One region of the Streptomyces sp. NPDC059679 genome, then DNA from elsewhere that is predicted to be linked to it. Evidence: riboswitches for the same ligand, from Rfam matches in the RefSeq annotation. Region 1 holds a riboswitch; the other holds the start of a gene.

Region 1 (7,357 bases):
GCGCTTGAGGGCCATCGGGTTGGCGCCCGCGGCAACGTTCCGCAGGCCCTCCTTGACCAGCGCCTGGGCGAGGACGGTCGCGGTCGTCGTGCCGTCACCGGCGACGTCGTCCGTCTTCTTCGCGACCTCCTTGACCAGCTCGGCGCCGATCTTCTCGTACGCGTCCTCGAGCTCGATCTCCTTGGCGATGGACACACCATCGTTGGTGATCGTGGGGGCGCCCCACTTCTTCTCGAGGACGACGTTGCGACCCTTGGGGCCGAGGGTGACCTTGACGGCGTCGGCGAGCTGGTTCATCCCGCGCTCGAGGCCGCGCCGCGCCTCCTCGTCGAACGCGATGATCTTGGCCATGTGAAGTGGTCCTCCCAAGACGGGGTGGATTGCTCCGGACCGCGCCTGGCGCCCGCGACGGACGGTCTGTCTGCCGTGCGGTTCCTTGCCCCGCACGGTCCGACGGACCTCACCGACCCGATCCTTCTGTCACTCTCATGCTCAGAGTGCTAACGCCAATGATTAGCACTCGACCCCTTAGAGTGCAAGCGCCCAAAGGGCTACCAGGAAGAACTTGCTGGTCACAGTGGTGGGATGAGCCGGTCATGGTGATCGTCTGCGGACACGTCAAAGGGCCCGCTACCCCTGCGGGTACGGGCCCTCTGAACAGTCCAGTCAGCTGCCTCGCGTCGGCGCGCTTCAGCCAACAGCCACGCGGACCATGTCCGCCTGCGGCCCCTTCTGACCCTGCGAGATCTCGAACTCGACCCGCTGGCCTTCCTCGAGGGTGCGGTAGCCGTCCATCTGGATCGCGCTGTAGTGGACGAACACGTCCGCACCACCGTCGACCGCGATGAAGCCGTACCCCTTCTCCGCGTTGAACCACTTGACGGTGCCCTGAGCCATTCCTAACTCCCCTATTGCTGGCCCTTGCGCAGGACCGCACTCCGCGGACCCGGGTCAGACCTCACCCCCCGAGTCGAGGGGGGTGTGCGCCGGAACGCGTCGACCGCCGCTGAATGTATCTGTCCAACTGCCCTGTGCAACAGGTCAATCGGACGAGAATTCTGGCGACGGTCGAACGGTAATAAGTGGCAAATTCCCGTGAATCCGGGGCAAGCCGGGTCGGACATAAGGGATTAACCCGGCAATTCACGCGCACACTTCACGCACAAGTTGACGAGTTCTCATATGCGGCCGACGCGGCGCCGACACTAGGGGGATCCCTTCAACTGTATCGCGATTCAAGACACGGAATCGCCCCGTCCGTTTCTATCAGGACGGGGCGATTCCGTTTAACCCGGGGTCATGTATTCCGTTTAAGCCGCGGTCAGGGCGGGGTCAGGACCGGCTCAGCAGCCGCCCGCGACCGCCGGAATGATCGAGACTCCGGCGCCGTCCGGGGTCGCCGTCTCCAGGCCCTCCGCGAAGCGCACATCGTCGTCATTGACGTAGACATTCACGAAACGGCGCAGCTTGCCGGTGTCGTCCAGAACGCGGGCCGCGATGCCCTGGTGGTTGCGGTCCAGGTCCGTCAGAACCTCGGCAAGGGTCGTCCCCTCGGCGCTGACCTCGGCCTGCCCGCCGGTGTAGGTGCGGAGGATGGTGGGGATCCGGACATTGACGCTCATGCGGGTTTCACCTTCTGTGGGAAGTGCTGCGGGAAGCGAGGGCGAATTCGAGGGGCGAATTCAAGCCAGCTGGTAAGAGCCGAGCTATGCGCCGAGCCGATTCAGCCCAGACCAGCCTCGCGGAACGCGTCGAGACTCGGGCGGATCACCGCCGTGGGCCCAGTCGTCGGGGCGACCGCGTCAAGCGTTTTGAGGCCGTCTCCGGTGTTGAGCACGACGGTGGTGAGGGTGGGGTCAAGCACCCCGTTCTCGAGCAGCTTCTTCGCCACGCCCAGGGTCACCCCGCCCGCGGTCTCCGCGAAGATCCCCTCCGTACGGGCCAGCAGCTTGATCGCGTCGACGACCTGCTCGTCGTTCACGTCCTCCACCGCCCCGCCCGTGCGGCGCGCGATGTCCAGCACATACGGCCCGTCCGCCGGGTTGCCGATGGCCAGCGACTTGGCGATGGTGTTCGGCTTCTGCGGCCGCACCACGTCATGGCCGGCCTTGAAGGCGGTGGAGACCGGGGAGCAGCCCTCGGCCTGGGCTCCGAAGATCTTGTACGGCTTGTCCTCGACGAGGCCGAGCGCGATGAGCTCCTTCAGCCCCTTGTCGATCTTTGTGAGCTGCGAGCCGGACGCGATCGGGATGACCAGTTGGTCCGGCAGCCGCCAGCCGAGCTGTTCGCAGATCTCGTACGCGAGGGTCTTGGACCCCTCCGCGTAGTACGGGCGGAGGTTCACGTTGACGAAGCCCCAGCCCTCGCCCGCCGGGTCGCCGATCAGCTCGCTGCAGAAGCGGTTGACGTCGTCGTACGTGCCCTCGATGGCGACCAGGTCGCCGCCGTAGATGGCGGCCATGACGACCTTGCCCTGCTCCAGGTCGTGCGGGATGAAGGTGCAGGAGCGCAGGCCCGCCCGGGCGGCCGCGGCGCCGACCGCGCCCGCGAGGTTTCCGGTGGAGGAGCAGGAGAGGGTGGTGAAGCCGAAGGCGCGGGCGGCCTCGACGGCCTGGGCGACCACGCGGTCCTTGAAGGAGTGCGTCGGGTTCCCGGAGTCGTCCTTGATGTGCAGTTCGCCGGTCACCCCCAGCTCGCGGGCCAGGTTGTCGGCCTTCACCAGCTTGGTGAAGCCGGGGTTGATGTTGGGCTTGTCGGCCACGTCCGCCGGGACGGGCAGCAGCGGGGCGTAGCGCCAGATGTTGTTCGGCCCGGCCTCAATCCGCTTGCGCAGCCCCTCGGGGTCGCCGGTCGGCAGGTCGTACGCGACTTCGAGCGGTCCGAAACACTCCGCACAGGCGAAAATGGGGCCGAGGGGGAAACGCTCCCCGCACTCGCGACAGGACAGGGCGACGGCGGGCCCGAGCGAGACGGAGGAACCAGCGGAACCGGCAGAACCAGCGGAATCAGCGGATCCGGTAGAGCTTTCGACAGCTTGCACAGCCATGGAGGCGAGGCCCTTTCTCCTCATCTTCCTCACGGCGCATCTCGCCGCGAGCCGGAATTGGCACCTTCCCTAGCCGGGCCCCGCTTCGCATGACGAATCAGGACTGGCTGGAGGGTTGCCGGGGCTTCAACGGGCCGTTCCCTCTGCCCCTCTGGATGAGCGGTATGACGCCGGCCGAGCCGGCGTGTTTATCGCACGGGACCCCCGACATACAGCGGTCACGTGCGCTGTTCAAGACTGTAACCGAAGGCCCTGATGGTTGAGATAGTCGTCCGAAGCGCGAGATGGATCACAGCTGACGCGCGCGATCCACAACAGGGAGGCATGGCCGTGCTGGAAGATGTCGAGCGCTGGCTGAAGGAGCGGTCCTGGTCCGCCGACGACCGTCCGCTGACGCGCCTGCTCGCCGCCAAGCGCGCCACGGGCCGGACCGTGAGCGTCGTCCTGCCCGCCCTCAACGAGGAGGCGACGGTCGGCGAGATCGCCGCGGCCATCCGCCGCGACCTGATGGGCGAGGCCGCGCCGCTGGTCGACGAGCTGGTGGTGGTGGACTCCGGGTCCACCGACCGCACCGCCGAGGTCGCCGCGGCGGCCGGGGCGAGGGTCGTGCACCGGGACTCCCTGCTGCCCGAGCTGCCGACGCTGCCCGGCAAGGGCGAGGTGCTGTGGCGCTCGCTGCTGGCGACCAGCGGCGACATCATCTGCTTCATAGACGCCGACCTGCGCGAATTCGACGCCCGCTTCGTCTCCGGGATCGTCGGCCCGCTGCTGACCGACCCGGACGTACAGCTGGTCAAGGGGATGTACGACCGGCCGCTCGGTGGCGCCGCAGGCCAGGGCGGACGGGTCACCGAGCTGGTCGCCCGGCCGCTGCTGAATCTGCACTGGCCGCAACTGGCCGGGTTCGTACAGCCGCTCGGCGGTGAGTACGCGGCGCGCCGCTCGCTGCTGGAACGGCTGCCGTTCCCCGTCGGATACGGGGTGGAGCTGGCCATTCTCATCGACTCGCTGCACACGGTCGGGCTCGACGCGCTCGCCCAGGTGGACCTCGGCGTGCGCAAACACCGCCACCAGGACCCGCAGGCGCTCGGCCGGATGGCGGCCACGATCTACCGCACGGCCCAGCTGCGGCTGGCCCGCGGGCATCTGGTGCGGCCGCGGCTGACCCAGTTCGACCGGGGCGAGGCCGGTTTTGTGGCGCGGACCAGCGATGTGGACACGGAGGAGCGGCCGCCGATGATCGAGATCCCGGAGTATGTGGAGCGGCGGGCGGCGTGACACCCGCCTGCCCCGACCGGGGCAAGAAACCGCACGCACGTTTGCGCGACGCATGAGGTGGCTAGGTACGCGACATGGCCTCTGAGCACAGTGCTGCACAGGTCCTCGTCGCGTCCAACCGCGGCCCGGTCTCCTACACCCTGCGGGAGGACGGTTCGCTCGACGCCAAGCGCGGCGGCGGCGGGCTGGTCTCCGGTCTCAGTGCCATAGGGCCGGACGCCGGGGCCGTATGGGTCTGCGCGGCGCTGGGCGACGGCGACCGCGAGGCGGCCGGGCGGGCCGGGACCGGGCATCTGGACGCGGGCGACACCGGCGGGCAGCTGGTGCGGATGCTCGACATCGCGCCGGAGGTCTTCGACGCCGCGTACAACGGCATCGCGAACTCGGTGCTGTGGTTCGTCCACCACCTGCTCTACCAGACGCCGCTCGAACCCGTCTTCGGCGCGGAGTTCCGCGCCCAGTGGGACGCCTACGAGGCGTACAACGCGGCCTTCGCGGACGCCCTCGCCCAGGAGGCCGCCGACGGCGCGGCCGTGCTGATCCAGGACTACCACCTGGCGCTGGTGCCAGGGCTGCTCCGCGAGCGGCGGCCCGACCTGCGGATCGGCCACTTCTCGCACACCCCCTGGGCGCCCCCGGACTACTACCGGCTGCTGCCGGACGATGTGGCGGCGGGCGTGCTGCGCGGCATCCTCGGCGGTGACCGCGCCGCGTTCCTCACCGAGCGCTGGGCCCTGGCCTTCGCCGACTGCGCCGCGGCCGTGCTCGGCGCGGAGGTGGTGCGGGACGGCGCGCGGCTGTCCGTGCGCCTCGACGGGCGCGAGACCCGGCTGGGCGTGCACGGCCTCGGCGCGGACGCGGACTTCCTGCTCCAGCGGTCGCGGGCCGCGGACGTCGACGAGCGGCTGACGGCGCTGCGCGCGCAGATCGGCCCCGGGCGCAGAACCGTCGTCCGGGTGGACCGCACCGAGCTGTCCAAGAACATCGTCCGCGGGCTGCTGGCCTACCGGCGGCTGCTGGAGACCCGCCCCGAGTGGCGGGAGCGCGTGGTGCACATCGCCTTCGCCTACCCCTCCCGCCAGGACCTGGCCGTCTACCGCGACTACACCGAGCAGGTGCGGCTGGTCGCCGCCGGGATCAACGCCGAGTACGGCACGGAGGGCTGGCAGCCGGTCGCCCTCCATGTGAAGGACGACTTCGCGCGGTCCCTGGCCGCCTACCGGCTGGCCGACGTGGCCCTGGTCAACCCGATCCGGGACGGGATGAACCTGGTCGCCAAGGAGGTGCCGGTGGTCTCCGAGCGCGGCTGCGCGCTGGTGCTGTCGCGGGAGGCCGGGGCGTACGCGGAGCTGGGCGAGGCCGCGCTGGTAGTCAACCCGTACGACATCGAGGCGACGGCGCGGGCGCTGCACGAGGCGCTGTCGATGGGGGACGGCGAGCGGGCGGAGCGTACGAAGCGGCTGGTGGCCGCGGCGACGGCGCTGCCGCCCGCGCAGTGGTTCCTCGCGCAGCTGCGGGAGCTGACGGAGACCTGACGCCGGGGGTTCGGTGAGGGCCGCGGGTCTGCCACCCGCGGCCCGGAAAGGTCTGACGCCCGCGGCTCACGCACGGCTCCTCAGTGCCCGATCGCCCGGGCCAGGGCCGTCAGCAGGTCCACGACCCCCGCGGGGCCGTCGACCACCAGGTCGGCGCGCCGGGCCAGCTCGGTGACCTCGGTGCTGCCACTGCACACCAGCACCCCGGGCACCCCCTGCGACCTGAGCCGTTCCACCGCCGCGAACGCGGCCAGGTCCCCCAGGTCGTCGCCCGCGTACAGCACCGCCGTGGCCCCGGTCTCCCGTACGTACTCGGTGAGGGCGACGCCCTTGTCCATGCCCGGCGGGCGCAGTTCGAGCACCAGGCGGCCGGGCTCGACGATCAGCCCGTGCCGCTCGGCGAGGTGGCGCAGCGGTTCGCGCAGCGCCTCGAAGGCGCCCTGCGGGTCGGCGGCGCGGCGGGTGTGGACGGCGACGGCGCGCCCCTTCTCCTCCACGGTGGCGCCCACGGTGGCGCCGCCCGCGCCGCCGACCGCGGCGAGTACGTCCGGGAGTTCGGCCTGGGCCGCCGCGACGCCCGGGTGCGGGGGCGGGGCGGTGATCTCGCGGTCGGCGGCGTCCCAGCGCTCGGCGCCGTAGTGGCCGAGGACCACCAGGTGGTCGAGGCCGTCGGTCTCGGCGAAGCCGCCGTACGCCACGGCGAGGGCGGCCGGACGGCCGGTGATCACCGCGACGGAGCGCAGCCCCGGGGCGAGCCGGGAGAGCGCCGGCGCGGCGCCGGGGTGGGCGCGCGCCTGGTCGGGGTCGGGGACGATATCGGCGAGGGTGCCGTCGAAGTCGAAGGCGGCGATGGCCTCTCCGGGCCGCTCGAGGATCGCCGCGAGGCCGTCACGGCCGGCCGCGGTCGTGGGTACGGGAAGAGGGTGGCTGCCCATGCGGCCGACCCTATCGCCGCGGAGGTGGGGAGGTGGGGCGGCCCGCGTCAGTGGCCGGTTCCGGGTCGGCGGCCGGTGCCCGACGCCGACATCCGGCGCCGCCCCTGACAGCTGCGGCGGGACAGCCAGGCGCTGCGCGTCACCGGCGTTCGCGCCGCGCCGCGCGCACGCGGCGCAGCCGGTTGACGGTCACCGGGTCGTGGGCGAGGGCGCGGGGGTCGTCCAGGAGGGCGTTGAGGAGCTGGTAGTAGCGGGTCGGCGAGATACCGAGCTGTTCGCGTATCGCGCGCTCCTTGGCACCGGGCCCCGGCCAGCCGCGCCGCTCCACGGCGAGCACGGCCCGGTCCCGCTCGGACAGCCCGGCCGCCTCGCCTGGCGCGACCGGCTCGCCCGGCGCCCCGGCCGCGTCACCGGGACCGGCCGCGCGTTCCTCCGCATGCCCGTCCCGGGCCCGGCCTTGCTGATCGTGCTCGCCTTGCTGACCTTGCTCGCCTTGCATCGTCAGCCCGCCGTGGTCTCCAGCGCGTCGGCCTGGCGCTGGATCTCGCTGAGCACGCCCGCCG
Region 2 (7,357 bases), on a different contig from region 1:
ACTGGTCGCACGACGGCATCGTCGCGTTCTCGAAGATCTGCACCCACGTCGGCTGCCCGATCAACCTGTACGAGCAGCAGACGCACCACGTCCTGTGCCCGTGCCACCAGTCGACGTTCGACCTCTCCGACGGTGGCCGCGTGATCTTCGGCCCGGCCGGGCACGCCCTGCCGCAGCTGCGGATCGGCGTCAACAAGGACGGTTACCTCGAAGCCAAGGGCGACTTCGCGGAGCCCGTCGGTCCTGCATTCTGGGAGCGCGGATGAGTACTGCAACTGAAACGCAGCGCGGCCGCAAGGCCCCCGCGGGCGAGCGCGTGGCCGACTGGGCCGACGGCCGACTGGGCGTCTACAGCCTGGCCAAGGCCAATATGCGCAAGATCTTCCCGGACCACTGGTCCTTCATGCTGGGTGAGGTCGCGCTCTACAGCTTCATCATCATCATCCTCACGGGTGTGTATCTGACGCTGTTCTTCCACCCCAGCATGGAAGAGGTCACGTACCACGGCCCGTACGTCCCGATGCAGGGCGTGCGGATGTCCGAGGCGTTCGCCTCGACGCTCGACATCAGCTTCGAGGTGCGCGGCGGTCTGCTGATCCGGCAGATCCACCACTGGGCCGCGCTGATCTTCCTCGCCGCGATGCTCGTGCACATGATGCGCGTGTTCTTCACCGGCGCGTTCCGCAAGCCGCGCGAGATCAACTGGCTCTTCGGCTTCCTGCTGTTCTTCCTCGGCATGCTGACCGGCTTCACCGGCTACTCGCTCCCCGACGACCTGCTCTCCGGCACCGGTCTGCGGTTCATCGAGGGTGTGTTCCTGTCGATCCCGGTCGTCGGCACCTACATCTCGATGTTCGTGTTCGGCGGCGAGTTCCCCGGAATGGACCTGATCCCCAGGCTCTACCCGGTCCACGTCCTGCTGCTGCCGGGCATCATGCTCGGCCTGCTGGTCGCGCACCTGATCCTGGTCTTCTACCACAAGCACACGCAGTACCCGGGCCCCGGCAAGACCGAGAAGAACGTGGTCGGCATGCCCCTGCTGCCGGTCTACATGGCCAAGGCGGGCGGCTTCTTCTTCCTGGTCTTCGGCGTGATCGCGATCCTCTCCGCGGTCGCCACGATCAACCCGATCTGGGCCATCGGACCGTACCGGCCGGACCAGGTGTCCACCGGCGCCCAGCCCGACTGGTACATGGGCTTCGCCGAGGGTCTGGTCCGAGTGATGCCCGGCTGGGAGATCAACGCCTGGGGCCACACACTCGTCCTGGGCGTGTTCATCCCGATCGTGCTCTTCCCGCTGGTCCTCTTCGCGATCGGGGTCTACCCCTTCATCGAGTCCTGGATCACCGGCGACAAGCGCGAGCACCACATCCTGGACCGCCCGCGCAACGTCCCGACCCGGACCGCCTTCGGTGTCGCCTGGCTGACCGCCTACCTGGTGATGCTGGTCGGTGGTGGAAACGACCTGTGGGCCACCCACTTCCACCTGTCGATCAACTCGATCACCTGGTTCGTCCGGATCGGCTTCTTCGCCGGACCGGTGCTGGCCTTCATCGTCACCAAGCGGATCTGCCTGGGTCTGCAACGGCGCGACAAGGACAAGGTGCTGCACGGCCGCGAGACCGGCATCATCAAGCGGCTGCCACACGGCGAGTTCATCGAGGTGCACGAGCCGCTGTCGCAGGAGGACCTGCACAAGCTCACCCAGCATGAGCAGCCCAAGCCGTACGAGGTCGGCCCCGCGGTGGACGAGAACGGTGTCCGCCGGAAGATAAAGGGTTCGCAGAAGCTCCGGGCCAAGCTGTCCAAGGGCTACTACGGCGAGGACAACGTGATCCCCAAGCCGACCACCGAGGAGTACAAGGAGATCACCAGCGGCCACGGCCACCACTGATCTCTGAGCGAACACCTCAGCTGTACGCCACACACCAGGGCCCCGGCCCGGACCACACGGTCCGGCCCGGGGCCCTGGGCCGTGCAGGGCCCCGGGCTTCCTGACGGGCCCGCGGGCTGTCCGGGACCCGGGCACGGGACCGCGTGCCCCGCCCGCGCCGATAGGCTTGCCAGGGGCCAGCCGCTGCACAGCTGAACTGCGCGGACCCATCCCTGCCCAGCCGAGATCCAGGAGCGGACCATGGACGTTGTGACCCCAGCCGGAGGCGACAACCGCGCGACGGCCCGCACCTGGCCGGACGTACTCGACTCGCTGCTGCTCGGCCACGACCTCACCGCCGACGACACCGCCTGGGTCATGGACCGGATCATGCGCGGCGAGGCCAGCGACGCACAGATCGCCGGTTTCGCGGTCGCGCTGCGCGCCAAGGGCGCGACCGTGGCGGAGGTGTCCGGTCTGGTCCGCACGATGTACGAGCACGCGAACGTGATCGAGGTCCCCGGGGAGACGGTCGACATCGTCGGCACCGGAGGCGACCGGGCCAAGACCGTCAACATCTCCACCATGTCGGCCCTCGTGGTGGCGGGCGCCGGAGCGAAGGTCGTCAAGCACGGCAACCGCGCCGCGTCCTCCGCCAGCGGCTCCTCCGACGTCCTCGCCAAGCTCGGCGTCAACCTGGACCTGAGCCCGCGGCGGGTGGCCGAGGTGGCGGAAGAAGCCGGCATCACCTTCTGCTTCGCAGTGAAGTTCCACCCCTCGCTGCGCCATGTCGGCACCGCGCGCAGCGAACTCGGCATCGCCACCATCTTCAACTTCCTCGGCCCGCTCACCAACCCGGCCCGAGTACGCGCCCAGGCCACCGGGGTCGCGGACGCCCGGATGGCGCCCATCATGGCCGGTGTGCTCGCCGAGCGCGGCACCTCCGCGCTGGTCGTCCGCGGCGACGACGGCCTCGACGAGCTGACCGTCACCTCGACCTCCCAGGTATGGGTGGTCGAGGGCGGCACCGTACGCCAGGAGACCTTCGACCCGCGCGACGTCGGCATCGGCCTCGTCCCGGTGGACGCCCTGCGCGGCGCCGACCCCTCGTACAACGCGGACGTCGCCCGGCGCCTCCTGGCCGGGGAACGCGGCCCGGTCCGCGACGCGGTACTGCTCAACTCGGCGGCCGCCCTGGTCGCCCTGGAGGGCGGCCCGGGCGGCAAGCCCCTCGCGGAGCGCATCGCGGCGGGCATGGAGAAGGCAGCCGAATCCATCGACTCGGGCGCGGCCCGGGCCTCGCTGGAACGCTGGGTACTGGCCACGAACGCGTAGCCCCGATTCTCGAGAGGCCCCACGGGACCCCTGTCCGTATCGCGGACAGGGGTCCCGGTTGGTGACGGGGCGTGGCATACTCCTGCGCAGGTCACGAGTGACAGCGACTACGGCCCCGGCCCGCTGTCCGGCAACCCTCCGTCCGTGGCGGGGTGCCCCGGGTGATGACCAGGTCGCAGGCAACGAGGTCTGCGGCAAGCGCGGACCCCTCGCGGAACCCAGGGGTCCTGGTTGTCGAGGGAGTTCTTCCGTGATGCAGCGAATGCGCTAGGGCCGATGGCCCCTTTTCCCCTCATTTCGCACGGTCCTGTTCCGTGCGGTGAGTTTCTTCTCCACGTGCCCGGCGGTGGGCTGCCGCCTGCCCGCGCGTGACGCATTCACCTCTTCGTCCTCCCGGGAGACTTCGCCATGTCCGCGACCGCTGCTGCCTCCGACACCGCTTCCACCTCCGCCGCCACCACTTCCCCGCTGCCCGTCCTCGGCCGCGATGTCCTCGTCCCGCTCGTGACCGGCGGCGAGGTCAGCTACGCCGCGCTGGACTACGCCGCCAGCGCCCCCGCCCTGCAGCGGGTGTGGGACGACATCGCGGCCTACGCCCCGTACTACGGCAGCGTGCACCGCGGGGCCGGGTATCTCTCACAGCTGTCCACCGATCTGTTCGAGAACAGCCGCAGGGATGTCGCCGCCTTCCTGGGCTGCCGCCCCGACGACCAGGTGATCTTCACCCGGGCCACCACCGACTCGCTCAACCTCCTCGCCGCCGCCCTCCCTGAGGGCACCCGGGTGTTCGTGTTCGAGACGGAGCACCACGCCTCGCTGCTGCCGTGGCAGCAGCGAGAGGACGTCGAGGTCGGCTATCTGAGCGCGCCGCGCTCCCCGAGGCAGGCCGTTGACACGCTGGAGCGGGCGCTGGCCGGCTGGCGGGCGAAGGAGCAGGCGGCGGACGGGGCCACGGGGGGTGCCGCGCTGGTGTGTGTGACCGGTGCTTCGAATGTGACCGGTGAGCTGTGGCCGGTGCGGGAGCTGGCGGAGGTGGCCCATGCGTACGGCGCCCGGATCGTGCTGGACGCCGCGCAGCTGGCCCCGCATCACCCCGTGGACATCGCGGCCTTGGACGTCGACTGGGTCGCGTTCTCCGGGCACAAGCTGTACGCGCCCTTCGGGGCCGGGGTGCTGGCGGGGCGGGCGGACTGGCTGCGGAAGGCCCGGCCGTATCTGGCGGGCGGGGGCGCCAGCCGCAAGGTGGCCCGTAAGGATCACGGTGGGGTGGACGTGGAGTGGCACACCACCGAGGCCCGGCACGAGGCGGGTTCGCCGAACGTCATCGGGGCGTACGCGATCGCCTCGGCCTGCAAGGCGCTGACCGATGCCGGGTTCGAGTCCCTGGTGGCGCGGGAGCGGGAGCTGATCGGCAAGGTCCGCGCGGGGCTGGCTGAGGTGCCCGAGGTGCGGGTGTTGTCGCTGTTCGGGGATGACGCGCCCCGGGTGGGCGTCATCTCGTTCGTCGTGGAGGGCTGGAACAGCTCGCATTTCGCGGCCGCGCTCTCCGCGGAGTACGGCATCGGCGTACGCGACGGCCTGTTCTGCGCGCATCCCCTGGTGCGCACGCTGCTGGGCGGCGAGCCCGGGGAGGCGGGCGAGTGCGGGGCCCCGGAGGCCGCGCCGGGGGAGCGGTCGCTGAACGCGATCCGGGTCAGCTTTGGCGCGGGCACCCCGGACGAGCACGTCGAGCGGTTCGTCGGCGCGGTGAAGGAGCTGGTCCGGGACGGTGCGAAGTGGAGCTACCGCACCGAGGACGGGCGCTGCGTCCCGGACCGCGGATGACGTCCCGCGAGAGGGCTCAGCCGTCGAGGCCGATCGCGAAGGCGGCCTCGAGGTCGTGCTGGGAGTAGGTGCGGAAGGCGATATGGGTCTCGGTGGAGGCCACGCCCGGCACCTTGCTGATCCGGCCCGGGATGACGTCCGCGAGGTCGTCGTGCCGGGCCACCCGCACCATCGCGATCAGATCGTGTGCTCCGGTGACCGAGTAGACCTCGCTCACACCGTCGAGCGCGGCGATCTGCTCGGCGATCTCGGGGATCTGGTCCACGCTGGTCTTGATGAGCACGATCGAAGTGATCACGGCTGGCTTTCTCCCTCGCTGGACCTGACTGCCCTGCTCACTCTAGTCGTCCGCCCGAAGCGGGCCCACGCGTAGAGGAACCCGAGGCTGAACCCCACGAGGTGGGCGAGGTAGGCGACGCCGGGGCGGTCGTCGGCCCCGCGGGCTGCCAGCCACTGCAGCGCGAACCAGAAGATCAGCACCACCCAGGCGGGGAAGCGCAGCGGCAGGAAGAACAGAAACGGGAAGAGACTGGTCACCCGGGCCCGGGGAAACAGCCACAGAAAGGCGCCCAGGACCCCGGAGATGGACCCGGAGGCGCCGACCAGGGTCTGGGTGGAGCCGGCATGCGCCGCGGCGTAACCGAGCAGCGCCAGATAGCCGGTGGCGAGGTAGAAGAGCGCGAACTGGATCCGCCCCATGCGCTCCTCGGCCATCGCCCCGAAGACGTAGAGAAACAGCATGTTGCCGAGCAGGTGCAGCCAGTTGCCGTGGACGAACAGTGCGGACAGCGGGGTCAGCGGCTCGGCGGGCGCGCCGCTCCACAGCGCGCTGGGCACCACCCCCCACCGTTCGAAGTAGCCCGTCTGGGCCCGTAGCAGCTCGCCTCCCGTGCCGTAGCCGGGGTTGAGGCCGGAGGCCGGTCCGTAGGCGAAGATCAGGCAACAGGACGCGATGAGGGCGTAAGTCATCAGGGGGCGGCGGCCGGGCCCCTCCGACGTCTCGATCATGGGCAGATCATCGCGTACCGGGCTCAACCTGCCCAGAGTGCCTCGCCGCCGCGGGGGTGGGTCCGGGGAGCGCACCGGCCCCGGCGCGGGGCGGGGCTCAGGCCGTAGGGTTACAGCACGCCGAGTGCCACAGTGGAATCAAGGCGACCCAGACGATGAGGACGATGACGCCATGGCCGTGCCCTTGCCGACAGCCGAGACTCGCTGGCGCTGCACCCTGTGCGGCAACCTGACGCGGTTCGATGTGACGCGTTCGACGAAGGCTGTCGAGTACGTCCATCTCGACCTGGGCGGGGAGCCGAGGATCGAGGAGCGCGAGGTGGTCAGTGAGACCATTGAGTCGGTGCGCTGCCGCTGGTGCAACGCGGTCGACCAGATCGAGCTGGTCGACCGTCCGGGCGCGAGCACGAGCGCCTGAGAACGGAGCGATGACAGGTGGTGGAGCGGACGGGCGACCCCGCGTCGGCCGGTGACGCCGAGGGCGTCGCCGAGGCGCTCGACCGCCCCCTGCCGGAGGGGGTCAGGCGCCGGGTCGTGGCCTTGGTGGCGGATGCCTTCGGAGGGCTGACGGTCACCGAGCTGCCCGCCCAGTTGCGGCAGTACGCCCGCTTCACCCCGACCCGCCGGGCGAAGTTCGCGGGCAATGCGATGGCCGCCGCCGTGGAGTCCGATCCGGTCTTCCGGCAGCGGATCGCGGCGCGGCTGCGGGAGACGCAGCAGGAGCTCGCCGAGGCCATCGAGGGCGGTTCGCCGCCGGCCGCCGCCGATCCGGAGGACGTCGCGGCGCTGGCCTATGTGCTGCGGCCGGCCGGCTGGGTCAAGCTGGTCGAGGCCGCGGGCGAGGAGGCGCAGCGGGCCTCCGCCGAGCGGGCCGGCGAGGAGGCGGAGCGCGAACTGCGGCGGCTGCGCGAGGAGCTGGCCGAGGCGAGGGCGGCGGCGCGTACGGAGGCCGAGCGGTCCCGCGGCGAGCTGGAGGCGGCCCGTAAGGAGTCGGACGCGCTGCACCGGAAGCTGCGCAGCGCGCTCAGCGACGTCAAGCGCGGCGAGGCGGCGCTGCGCAAGGCCGCCTCCGAGCTGGAGTCCGTACGGTCGGCGGCCGCGGTGCGGCAGGCCACGGCGGAGGGCGAGGCGCGGCGGCTGCGGGCCCGGCTCGCGGAGACGGAGTCGGCGCTGGAGGCCAGCCGCCGGGCGGCCCGCGAGGGGCGCAGCGTCGAGGACATGCGGGTGCGGCTGCTGCTGGACACGGTGCTGGAAGCGGCGCAGGGGCTGCGGCGCGAACTGGCGCTGCCGCCCGCGTCGCTGCGCCCGGCGGACGCG

What was found. Region 1 has a riboswitch for S-adenosylmethionine ahead of thrC (threonine synthase). Riboswitches for the same ligand answer to the same signal wherever they lie in the genome.
Region 2: another riboswitch for S-adenosylmethionine. It lies ahead of ACFV2X_RS39195 (aminotransferase class V-fold PLP-dependent enzyme); the one in region 1 lies ahead of thrC (threonine synthase).

What each region holds. Positions count from the first base shown of each region.
Region 1 is NZ_JBHWES010000016.1:101,721-109,077, reverse strand. Features, by position in the region: gene groL (chaperonin GroEL) at 1-351, opposite strand, end outside; gene ACFV2X_RS19460 (cold-shock protein) at 691-897, opposite strand; gene ACFV2X_RS19455 (MoaD/ThiS family protein) at 1,344-1,622, opposite strand; gene thrC (threonine synthase) at 1,724-3,046, opposite strand; SAM riboswitch class I at 3,064-3,208, opposite strand; gene ACFV2X_RS19445 (glucosyl-3-phosphoglycerate synthase) at 3,377-4,324, shown strand; gene ACFV2X_RS19440 (trehalose-6-phosphate synthase) at 4,399-5,859, shown strand; gene otsB (trehalose-phosphatase) at 5,940-6,794, opposite strand; gene ACFV2X_RS19430 (DUF3263 domain-containing protein) at 6,934-7,152, opposite strand; gene ACFV2X_RS19425 (extracellular solute-binding protein) at 7,296-7,357, opposite strand, start outside.
Region 2 is NZ_JBHWES010000052.1:67,897-75,253, reverse strand. Features, by position in the region: gene ACFV2X_RS39210 (Rieske 2Fe-2S domain-containing protein) at 1-266, shown strand, start outside; gene ACFV2X_RS39205 (cytochrome bc complex cytochrome b subunit) at 263-1,894, shown strand; gene trpD (anthranilate phosphoribosyltransferase) at 2,135-3,208, shown strand; SAM riboswitch class IV at 3,298-3,415, shown strand; gene ACFV2X_RS39195 (aminotransferase class V-fold PLP-dependent enzyme) at 3,617-5,032, shown strand; gene ACFV2X_RS39190 (Lrp/AsnC ligand binding domain-containing protein) at 5,049-5,330, opposite strand; gene ACFV2X_RS39185 (rhomboid family intramembrane serine protease) at 5,327-6,040, opposite strand; gene ACFV2X_RS39180 (hypothetical protein) at 6,213-6,458, shown strand; gene ACFV2X_RS39175 (NYN domain-containing protein) at 6,476-7,357, shown strand, end outside.